2 regions of the Methylobacterium sp. Leaf100 genome follow, and region 2 is predicted to be linked to the other one. Evidence: riboswitches for the same ligand, from Rfam matches in the RefSeq annotation. Region 2 holds a riboswitch; the other holds the start of a gene.
What was found. Region 2 has a riboswitch for cobalamin ahead of ASF25_RS10230 (CbtB-domain containing protein). Riboswitches for the same ligand answer to the same signal wherever they lie in the genome.

Region 1: another riboswitch for cobalamin. It lies ahead of ASF25_RS08000 (TonB-dependent siderophore receptor); the one in region 2 lies ahead of ASF25_RS10230 (CbtB-domain containing protein).

What each region holds. Positions count from the first base shown of each region.
Region 1 is NZ_LMMW01000011.1:38,208-43,075, forward strand. It holds gene ASF25_RS07985 (serine hydrolase domain-containing protein) at 1-810, shown strand, start outside; gene ASF25_RS07990 (DUF2147 domain-containing protein) at 902-1,501, opposite strand; gene ASF25_RS07995 (hypothetical protein) at 1,776-1,985, opposite strand; cobalamin riboswitch at 2,175-2,391, shown strand; gene ASF25_RS08000 (TonB-dependent siderophore receptor) at 2,707-4,868, shown strand, end outside.
Region 2 is NZ_LMMW01000012.1:476,620-481,487, forward strand. It holds gene ASF25_RS10215 (cobyric acid synthase) at 44-1,498, opposite strand; gene cobO (cob(I)yrinic acid a,c-diamide adenosyltransferase) at 1,512-2,114, opposite strand; gene cobU (bifunctional adenosylcobinamide kinase/adenosylcobinamide-phosphate guanylyltransferase) at 2,111-2,644, opposite strand; cobalamin riboswitch at 2,754-2,951, shown strand; gene ASF25_RS10230 (CbtB-domain containing protein) at 3,004-3,180, shown strand; gene ASF25_RS10235 (CbtA family protein) at 3,209-3,970, shown strand; gene ASF25_RS10240 (DUF1636 domain-containing protein) at 3,963-4,355, shown strand; gene cobW (cobalamin biosynthesis protein CobW) at 4,352-4,868, shown strand, end outside.

The DNA.
Region 1 (4,868 bases), on a different contig from region 2:
TCCGGCCTGACCTACGGCTTCATGGAGGCCACCCTCGTCGATGGCCTCTACCGCCAGAACGGCGTCGATTTCGGCGAGGCGCAGACCGACAGCCTCGCCACCGTGGTGGAGCGCCTTGCCCGCCAGCCCCTGCTGGCCCAGCCCGGGGCCGAGTGGAACTACAGCGTCGCCACGGACGTCCTCGGTTACCTCGTCGCGGTCGTGTCCGGCCAGGACTTCGCGGAGTTCATGCGGGAGCGCGTCCTGGCGCCGCTCGGCATGCTCGACACGGATTTCTTCGTTCCACCCGACAAGGTCGAGCGGTTCGCGGCGAATTACAGTCTGTTTCGCGAGCGCAGCCTGAAGCTCTACGACGATTGCGTCGGGAGCCGGTTCGCGCGTCCGCCGGTGGTGGCCTCCGGCGGCGGCGGCCTCGTCTCCACGGCGGGGGACTACATGCGCTTCTGCCGCTTCCTCCTGGCGCGCGGAGAACTCGACGGCGTGCGGCTGCTGGGGCGCAAGACCGTCGATCTCATGCTCACGAACCACCTCGACGGCGATCTGGCCGCCATGGGCCAGCCGCGCTTCTCCGAGACGGCCTATACGGGCATCGGTTTCGGGCTCGGCTTCTCGGTGATGCTCGATCCGGCCCGTGCGCAGATCGTCGGGACGCCCGGCGAGGCCGCCTGGGGCGGGCTCGCCAGCACCGCATTCTGGGTCGACCCGGCCGAGGATCTCGCGGTGGTGCTCCTCGCCCAGCTCATCCCGTCCTCGGCCCTGCCGATCCGCCGGGAGTTGCGGGTGCTGACCTACGCCGCCCTGGTGGACTGATCCAAAGCTACAAAAAGCCGGCTCCGCTGGGCGAAGCCGGCTCGAAATTTTCCCGATGAGTCCTGCGGCTCGATGCGGGCGACGCGCGATCCTACTCCGCCGCGGGGGCGGCGGGTGCGGTTCCGGGAGCGGCCGGCTTCGCGCCCGGCTTCGGGGCCGCGGGCTTGGGCGCCCATTCGGCGTCGGAACGCGGGCCGCCGGGCTGGTTCGTCGCCGCGGTGAGCTGGCCCGGAACCACGTCGTTGACCTTGCTCCAGGTCTGCGATCCGCACAGGAACCCGAGCATGCAGCCCCGCACGGACAATTCGGTGGGCTGATCGGCCCACATGGTCACGTCGTAGAACTTGCCCTCGTCGGCGTTGTAGATCTTCCCGGCGTAACGAGCGTCGGCATCCGGCTTCAGACCCATGATGAGCTGGTGCCCCAGCGACGGGCGTGCCTGCTTCTTGGTGTCGGGATTCTTGAAGTCGACGCGGGGCTGGCCCTTGTCGTTCAACGGCACCTTCAGCCAGACGACGTAGCCGCACAGGTTGGTGTTCTGCGAACCGCATTTCTCGACGCGGATTCGCGCGCGGCCATCCTCGGTGAGGTAGGTCCCGGTCGCGTCGTTGGGCGTGGCGGCCAGGGCGGACCCGGGCAGCGCGGCCAGGGTCAGGCCGGCCAGAGCGGCGAGGGTCGATCGGTCGATCATCTGTTGGACATCCTCAAACTTCGAAAATCTGCCGGGCGGCGCCATCAGCCGTGTCGTGTCGGCCCGCCGGAGCCGCGCCGGACGACCGTCACCGGGCCACACGCGGTCGTCGCCCCGTGCGGTGATGCCCCGCCTTCGGACGCGAAGGTGACCGGATCATGACCACCACGCCCTGCCATTGCCGGAATCCGGCTCCCAGGTCGTCGGTCCGGGCCCGAACGCAAAAAGCCGGCGCTTTCGCGCCAGCTCTTGGGGCTTCGTGATGGGGGCGCGCTTATTCGGCAGCGGTCATCTCGGCCGTGAAGTGACCGCACCAATCCTTGGACGCCACCACCGGCCAAAGGCCCGGGGACTTCGGCTCCGGCTGGCTCACGGGCGGATTGAAGCGGCACAGGCCCGCATCGCCGGCTGCCGCGCCGCCGTTGAGCTTGTGATCGTCGAAGAAGCGGCAGCTCTCGCAGGCGATGCTGTGGTTGCTGGTCATTGTGTCTCTCTCGGTCGGATGGGCAGTCGCTCCGCCCGCGCCGTTCTTAATTAGAATAACTCCAATCAGGCGTCAACGTGGTTTTCGGCGCTTGGTCGTCGTCGGTCCGTTGGTGTGCCTGGAATTCCGCTTTGCCGCTGGATCGACCGTCACGATCCGCGCTTCGGCTTGACGGGGTGCTCGGCGAAGCCCTAGCGTGACCGTGACGGTTCCTCTCCGGAGGATCAAAAGGGAACGCGGTGAGGGCTTCGGCTCGATGCCGCGGCTGCCCCCGCAACTGTAAGCGGCGAGCCCATCATCAACACGTCACTGGGTCTTCCGGATCTGCCAAGATCCCGGCCTGGGAAGACGATGAGAGGGCGGTGACCCGCGAGCCAGGAGACCTGCCGTCAGTCGTGGTCACACGCGAAACGCATCGGGCGGGGTGTCCTGATGGGTGTCGGGGCGTTCGCATGCCGCGAACGGATCGGCCTCGTTCGCGGTGACGTGCCACACCGCGCCCCGTGCGCGCCCGCCGTTTCCGCATGCGCCCGCCCGAACCACTGCCTTCATTGCCTATCGATCGTGATCGCGTACCGCACCCGTGCGGCCGTCGAGCTCATGCGTCGTCGCACGAAAAGGCTTGGCCAGGACTGAACGATTGTAACATTATAACATTCGTTTTAGGCGTGGTGGAAGCGTCGTCGCGTACGTCGCGCGCCCTCGGACAATTCGCATCGCCATGCTGTTTCCACGTTCCTGCCTCGCGCATCATCCCGGTCCCGGGATCGTCGGAGGATGTCTTCTCCTTGTCCTCGCTCCCATCGCGGCCTCGGCGCAGGAGCCGGCCGTCACCCTCGACACCCTGTCGGTGGCCGGTTCCGGCGTCGCGCCCGCCGGGCTCAACCTGCGCACGGTGGATCGCGGCGCCAGCCGCCTCGGTCTGACGCCCCTGGAGACGCCGGCCAGCGTCGACGTGATCGCGGGCGAGACCGCGCGCCGGCGTGGCCAGAACACCGTCGCGGAGGCCGTGACAGAGAACGCCACCGGCATCACCACCGTGGCGGCCCCCGGCAACGGCAATGGGGCCTTCACGGCGCGCGGATTCGCCGGCCCGAACTCGATCCAGCAGCTCTACGACGGCACGCGCCTCTACGTGGGCGCCGGCACCGTCACCTTCCCGTTCGACACCTGGAACGTCGAGCGCATCGAGGTCCTGCGCGGCCCGGCCTCGGTACTCTACGGCGACGGGGCCATCGGCGGCGTCGTCAACGTGGTGACGAAGAAGCCGGTGTTCACGCCTATCAACGAGGCCCGCGCGGCCCTGGGCTCGGACGGTCTCGCCCGCCTCGCCCTCGATTCCGGCGGCCCCATCGGTGAGGCCCTGGCCTACCGCTTCAACATCAGCGGCAACCGGTCCGGCGGCTGGATGCAGCCCGACGGAGATTTTCGTAACCTCGCGGTCTCCGGCGCGCTGACCTTGCAGGCGGCCCCCGACCTCGCCTTCACACTCAGCCACGACCTCGGCTACCAGGAGCCCGCCCGCTACTGGGGTACGCCGCTGGTCAACGGGCGGATCCTCGATTCCATCCGGTTCAACAACTACAACGTCCGCGACGCCAAGATTTTTTGGACGGACAACTGGACCCAGCTCAGGACCGAGTGGAGCCCGAGCGCCGACATCACCGTGCGCAACACCGCCTACCGGCTCCAGAGCCGGCGCCAGTGGCTCGACGTCGAGCAATACGCCTTCAACCGAGGCACCGGCCGCATCGACCGCTCGGACTACCTTGAGATCTACCACCACCAGGAACAGGTCGGGAACCGCCTCGACGCGACGGTCCGGGGCACCCTGTTCGGGTTCCGCAACGAATTTCTGGCCGGGTTCGACGTCAATCACATCGCCTTCCGGCACACTAACAACTTCCAGTCCGAGGGCGGCGGTCTCACCACGAGCGTCGATCCGTTCGCCTACGATCCCGGCCTGTTCCCGGCCAACGGCCGCGCCTCGCCCGCCTATGCCACGTCGACCAACCAGGCCTCGGTCTTCGCCGAGAACCGCCTGATCCTGTCGGATCAGCTCTCGCTGCTGACGGGCGTGCGCTTCGACGCCCCGACCCTGAACCGCCGGAACCTCGTCTCCGGCGCCACCTTCCAGCGCGACTTCCAGGCCCTGAGCTACCGCTTCGGTGCCGTCTACGCCCCGACGCCAGACCTCTCCCTCTACGCCCAATACGCCACCGCCACCGATCCGGTGGGGAGCCTCATCACCCTGTCGCAGAGTCTGGCGAACTTCCGCCTCTCCACCGGCCAGCAGGTCGAGGTCGGCGCCAAGGGCATCGCCTTCGGGGGGCTGGCCGAGTGGACGCTCGCCGGCTACCGCATCGTCAAGGACAACCTCGTCTCCACCGTGCCGGGCCAGCCCACCGTCTCGACCCAGGTCGGCCGGCAATCCTCGCAGGGCGTCGAGGCGGCCGTGTCCCTCCACCTTTTCGACGCCTGGCGTGTGGATGCCAACGTCGCCCTCCTCCATGCCCAGTACGACGACTTCAACCAGAGCGTCGCCGGCGCAGTGGTGTCCTATGCCGGGCGCCAACCCATCGACGTGCCGGAGCGCGTCGCCAACCTCTGGGTGAACTGGGCCTTCGCCCCGGCCTGGGAGGCGCGCATCGGCGTGCAGTATGTCGGTGAGACCTTCAGCGATTTCGGCAACATGGCCCGGCGCCCGGACTACGCCCTGCTCAATGCCGGGCTCGACTATCAGGTCGGGCCGGCCTCGCGCCTCTCCTTGCGCGCCTACAACCTCGCCGACACGGTCTACGCCATCAGCGGCAACGCCGTGAACGGGGTCGGCACCAACTGGCTCCTCGGCCGGCCGCGCTCGTTCGAGGTCGCCTACAGCGT
Region 2 (4,868 bases):
AGCCGCGCCAGTCCTCCGCAAAGATCGCCCCACGCCTGACCCGCTACGCCGCCAGGACGAGCAGCCGGTCGCAATCCACATGGGCTTCTAGGTGGTCGGCGAGCGCGTCGAGCACGGTCTCGATCCCCGCCTCGTAGGCGTGGCCGCCGGACCGGGCGCCGAGGCGCGCGAGCCACGCGGCGCGCTGCGCGTCGTCGGCGAACAGGCCATGCACGTAGGTGCCGGCGACCCGGCCGTCGGCCGAAATCGCCCCGTCCAGGCGCCCATCGGTGAAACGAACGAGCGGGCGCGCCGCGTCGGGCCCGGTGGTATCACCCAGGTGCATCTCGTAGCCCGAGAACGGTACGCCGTCGGGCAACGAGGTGCCGGTGACGGCCTCGAGGCGCTTGACCGGGGTCATCACCGTCTCGACGTCGAGGAGCCCAAGACCCGGCACCGTCCGGGGGGCGCCCTCGATCCCGTGCGGGTCGGCGAGGCGGCGCCCAAGCATCTGGTAGCCGCCGCAGAGGCCGAGCACCCGGCCGCCGCGCCGGACATGGGCGGCGAGATCGATATCCCAGCCCTCGGACCGAAAGACATCGAGGTCCGCGATGGTGGTCTTCGAGCCCGGCAGGAGCACGAGGTCGGCCACGGGGATCGGCTCCCCCGGACGAACCAGAACCACGGAGACGTTCGGCTCGCCCCGCAGAGGATCGAGATCGTCGAAATTGGCGATGCGCGGCAGGACGGGGACGGCCACCACCGTGCGACCCGCCGCGCCTGCTTCGGAGCCGACCAGTCCCAGAACGTCCTCCGCGGGCAGGCGGACGGCGGACGGAAAATGCGGGATCAGCCCGAGGCTGGGCCAACCCGTGTGGCGGGCGATGAGGTCCATGCCGTCGGCGAACAGGCTCGGATCGCCGCGGAAGCGGTTGACGAGGAAGCCCCGGATCATCGCCGCGTCGGCCGGGTCGATCACCACCTTCGTGCCGACGAGGCTGGCGATGACGCCGCCGCGGTCGATGTCGCCGAGCAGGATCACCGGCGTGTTCGACGCGCGGGCAAAGCCCATATTGGCGATGTCGCCGGCGCGCAGATTCACCTCCGACGCCGAGCCGGCGCCCTCGACCACGACGAGGTCGGCCTCGGCTTTCAGATGGGTGAAACTTTCGAGCACGGCCCCGAGGAGGCGCGGCTTCCAGCCCTGGTAGTCCCGGGCCGCGGCCTGGCCGACCATCCGGCCCTGCACCACGATCTGGCTGCCGGTCTCGCTCTGGGGCTTGAGGAGGACCGGGTTCATGTGGACCGAGGGCGCCACTCCGGCGGCCCTCGCCTGAAGCGCCTGGGCCCGTCCGATCTCGCCGCCATCGGCCGTGACGGCGGCGTTGTTCGACATGTTCTGCGGCTTGAACGGCCGCACCCGCAGCCCGCGCCGGGCGAAGGCGCGGCACAGACCGGCGACGATGAGGGATTTGCCGACATCCGAACCGGTGCCCTGGATCATGATGGCGCGGGTCATGACGGCCGGCACCTCAAAACTCGATCCCCTCCTGCGCCTTCACGCCCGCCGCGAAGTGGTGCTTCACGGAGCCCATCTCGGTGACGAGGTCGGCGGCCTCGACGAGGGCCGGCTTGGCGTTGCGGCCGGTGACGATGACGTGGAGGTCGGGCCGGCGGGCCCGGAACGCCGCCACCACGTCGTCGATGGGCAGGTAGTCGTAGCGCAGCGCGATGTTGAGTTCGTCCAGCACCACGAGGCGGATGCTCGGATCGGCCATGAGATCCAGGGCTTTCGCCCAGGCGTGCTCGGCCGCCGCGATGTCGCGGGCCTTGTCCTGGGTCTCCCAGGTGAAGCCCTCGCCGAGGGTGTGCCAGTCGATCTGGTTCCCGAAGGCCTTGAGCGCGTGCTTCTCGCCCGTGTCCCAGGCGCCCTTGATGAACTGCACCACGCCGACCCGCCAGCCATGGCCCAGCGCCCTCAGCATCAGGCCCAGGGCCGCCGTAGTCTTGCCCTTGCCGGGACCCGTGTTGACGATGAGGAGGCCCTTCTCGATGGTCTTCTCCGCCACCTCGGCATCCTGCACGGCCTTGCGCTTCTCCATCTTCTCCCGATGGCGGTTGGCGGCGTCGCTCATGCGTGGTCTCCAAGTTGGGGTTTCACGATCATCGGCAGTCCCGCCACCATGAACACGACGCGGTCGGCCTGTGCGGCGAGGCGCTGATGAAGCCGCCCTGCCGCGTCGCGGAAGCGGCGGGCGAGGGCATTGTCGGGCACGATGCCGAGGCCGACCTCGCTGCCGACCAGGACCACCGGCCCCGGCGCGTCGGCGCAAGCGGAGAGCAGCGCCCCGGTCGCGGCCTCGACGTCGGCCTCCGCCAGGATCAGGTTGGTGAGCCAGAGGGTGAGGCAATCCACCAGTACCGGTCCGCGCGCGGCCGCGACCGCCTCGGGCAGGTCGATCGGCGCGTCCTGCGTGATCCAGTCGGCCGACCTTCGGGTGCGGTGGAGGGCGATGCGGTCGCGCATCTCGTCGTCCCAGGCCTGGGCCGTTGCGAGATACAGCCAGGGTGGCGGCTGCGCCTCGATCACCCCCTCGGCATGGACGCTCTTGCCCGAGCGCGCGCCGCCGAGGACGAGGGTCACACGGGAGAATATCTCGGTCATGGGGGGGACGGCTGCCGCATGGGGCTTCTTTAGCCCGAAACGCCCTTGTGTGGTCAAAGGCGATGCAAACGGCACAGCGGCGCGTTGTCAGGGATCGCGCGACCGCGTAGAAGCATCGGGATCGGACGGTGCCCCGGCGACGGGGTGAAAAGGGAACGCGGTGAGGGGCAAGCGCCTTGAAACCGCGGCTGCCCCCGCAACTGTGAGCGGCGACGGGCCTGCCATCGGCCACCGGAGCGATCCGGGAAGGCGGCAGGTTCCGGATGACCCGCGAGCCAGGAGACCTGCCGTCCGGCACCGGGGACCTTCGTCCTCACCTTCGACCACGGCCGCCGGCGGGGCGGCCAGGAGATCAACCGATGTCGACCAACACCCTCGTTCTGACCGGCACCCGCACCAACGAGCGCCTCGGGGCCGTTCTCGTCGCCGCGTTCCTCGGCCTCGGCCTCGTGTTCATGGCGGGCTTCGCCCCGGCGATGGCGCTCCACAACGCGGCGCACGATTTCCGCCACACCCAGAATTTTCCCTGCCACTGAGCGCCTGGCGCCTGAAGGCAGACACCCCATGATCATCCGGCTCGTGTCGGCGGCCCTGGTCGCCGGCTTCCTCGCGGCTATCGTCGCGACGGGCCTGCAGCTCGCCCTGACCTCTCCGCTCATCATCGCGGCCGAGCGTTACGAGACGCAGGCTCAAGCCCCCGTATCGCCCCCCGCGCCGGGATTCGCATCCCTCGTGGTGCGGGTGCATGGCGGACACGATCACGGCGTGAAGGACCCGGGCGTGTCCGGCGGCGAGACCGCGCCCGCCTGGCAGCCCGGACCCGGACTGCCGCGCATGGCGTTCACGGCGCTCGCCACCCTGGTGGGCGGCGTCGGGTATGCCCTGCTGCTCGGCGCAGTGCTGCTGGCCTGCGGGCGCGAACCGACGCCCGAGACCGGCCTGCGCTTCGCCGTGGCGGGCTTCCTCGCCGTCGCCCTGGCGCCGGCCCTCGGCCTGCCGCCGGAACTACCGGGCATGGACGCCGCGCCCCTCGCCGATCGTCAGTTCTGGTGGGTGATGACCGCCGTCGCCACCGCCATGGGGCTCTACCTCATCGCCATCCGCCGCGCGCCGATCTCCATCGCGGGCGGCCTCGTCCTGATCGTGGCACCACACCTCGCCGGAGCACCCGAGACGAGCCACGCGGCTTCCGCCCTGCCGGCGGGCTACGCGGCCCAGTTCGCCGCACGCTCGCTCGGGATCGCCTTCGTGTTCTGGGCGGTCATCGGGCTCGCCTACGGCTGGGCCTGGACCCTGTTCGGTCGCAAGGCGACGGCGCATGCCTGACGTGGTCACCCTCTACGTCTGCACCGCCTGCCGTGCGGCCGGCGACCCGGCGGAACCCCGCGCCGGTGCGCGCCTCCTCGACGCGCTCCGGGAGGCCGTCGGTGAGCACGGCCAGACCGGCCTGCGGATCGAAGGCGTCGAGTGCCTCTCCGTCTGCAAGCGGCCATGCACCGTGGCGGTGGCCTCGGAAGGGCGCTGGACCTACGTCTACGGCGACCTCGACGCCACCGAATCCGCCCGGATCATCCTCGAAGGGGTCGGCCTCTACGGCGAAACGCCCGACGGCGTCGTGCCGTGGAAGGCGCGGCCCCAGGAATTCCGCAAGGGCGTCGTCGCCCGCATCCCGCCGCTCGCGGCGCACCCTAGTACGGACGCCGCCGAATGACCCTGGTCGAGAAGATTCCCTGCACCATCGTCACCGGCTTCCTCGGGGCCGGCAAGACGACCCTCGTGCGCCACCTCGTCGAGAACGCGAACGGCCGGCGGCTCGCGATCATCGTCAACGAGTTCGGCGATATCGGCTTCGACGGCTCGTTTCTCGCCGCCTGCGGCATCGAAGGCTGCCAAGACGAGGACATCGTGGAGCTCGCCAACGGCTGCATCTGCTGCACCGTGGCCGACGACTTCGTGCCGGCCCTGAACAAGCTCCTCGACCGAGCCGACCCACCCGAGCACATCCTTATCGAGACCTCCGGCCTCGCCCTGCCCAAGCCCCTGGTCCAGGCGTTCCAGTGGCCTGCGATCCGCTCGCGGGTCACCGTGGACGGCGTCATCGCGGTCATCGACGGTCCGGCCGTGGCGGCGGGCTTCTTCGCCGACGATCCGGCGGCCTCCGCCGCCCAGCGTGCCGAGGACACGAACGTCGATCACGACAATCCCCTGGAGGAGGTGTTCGAGG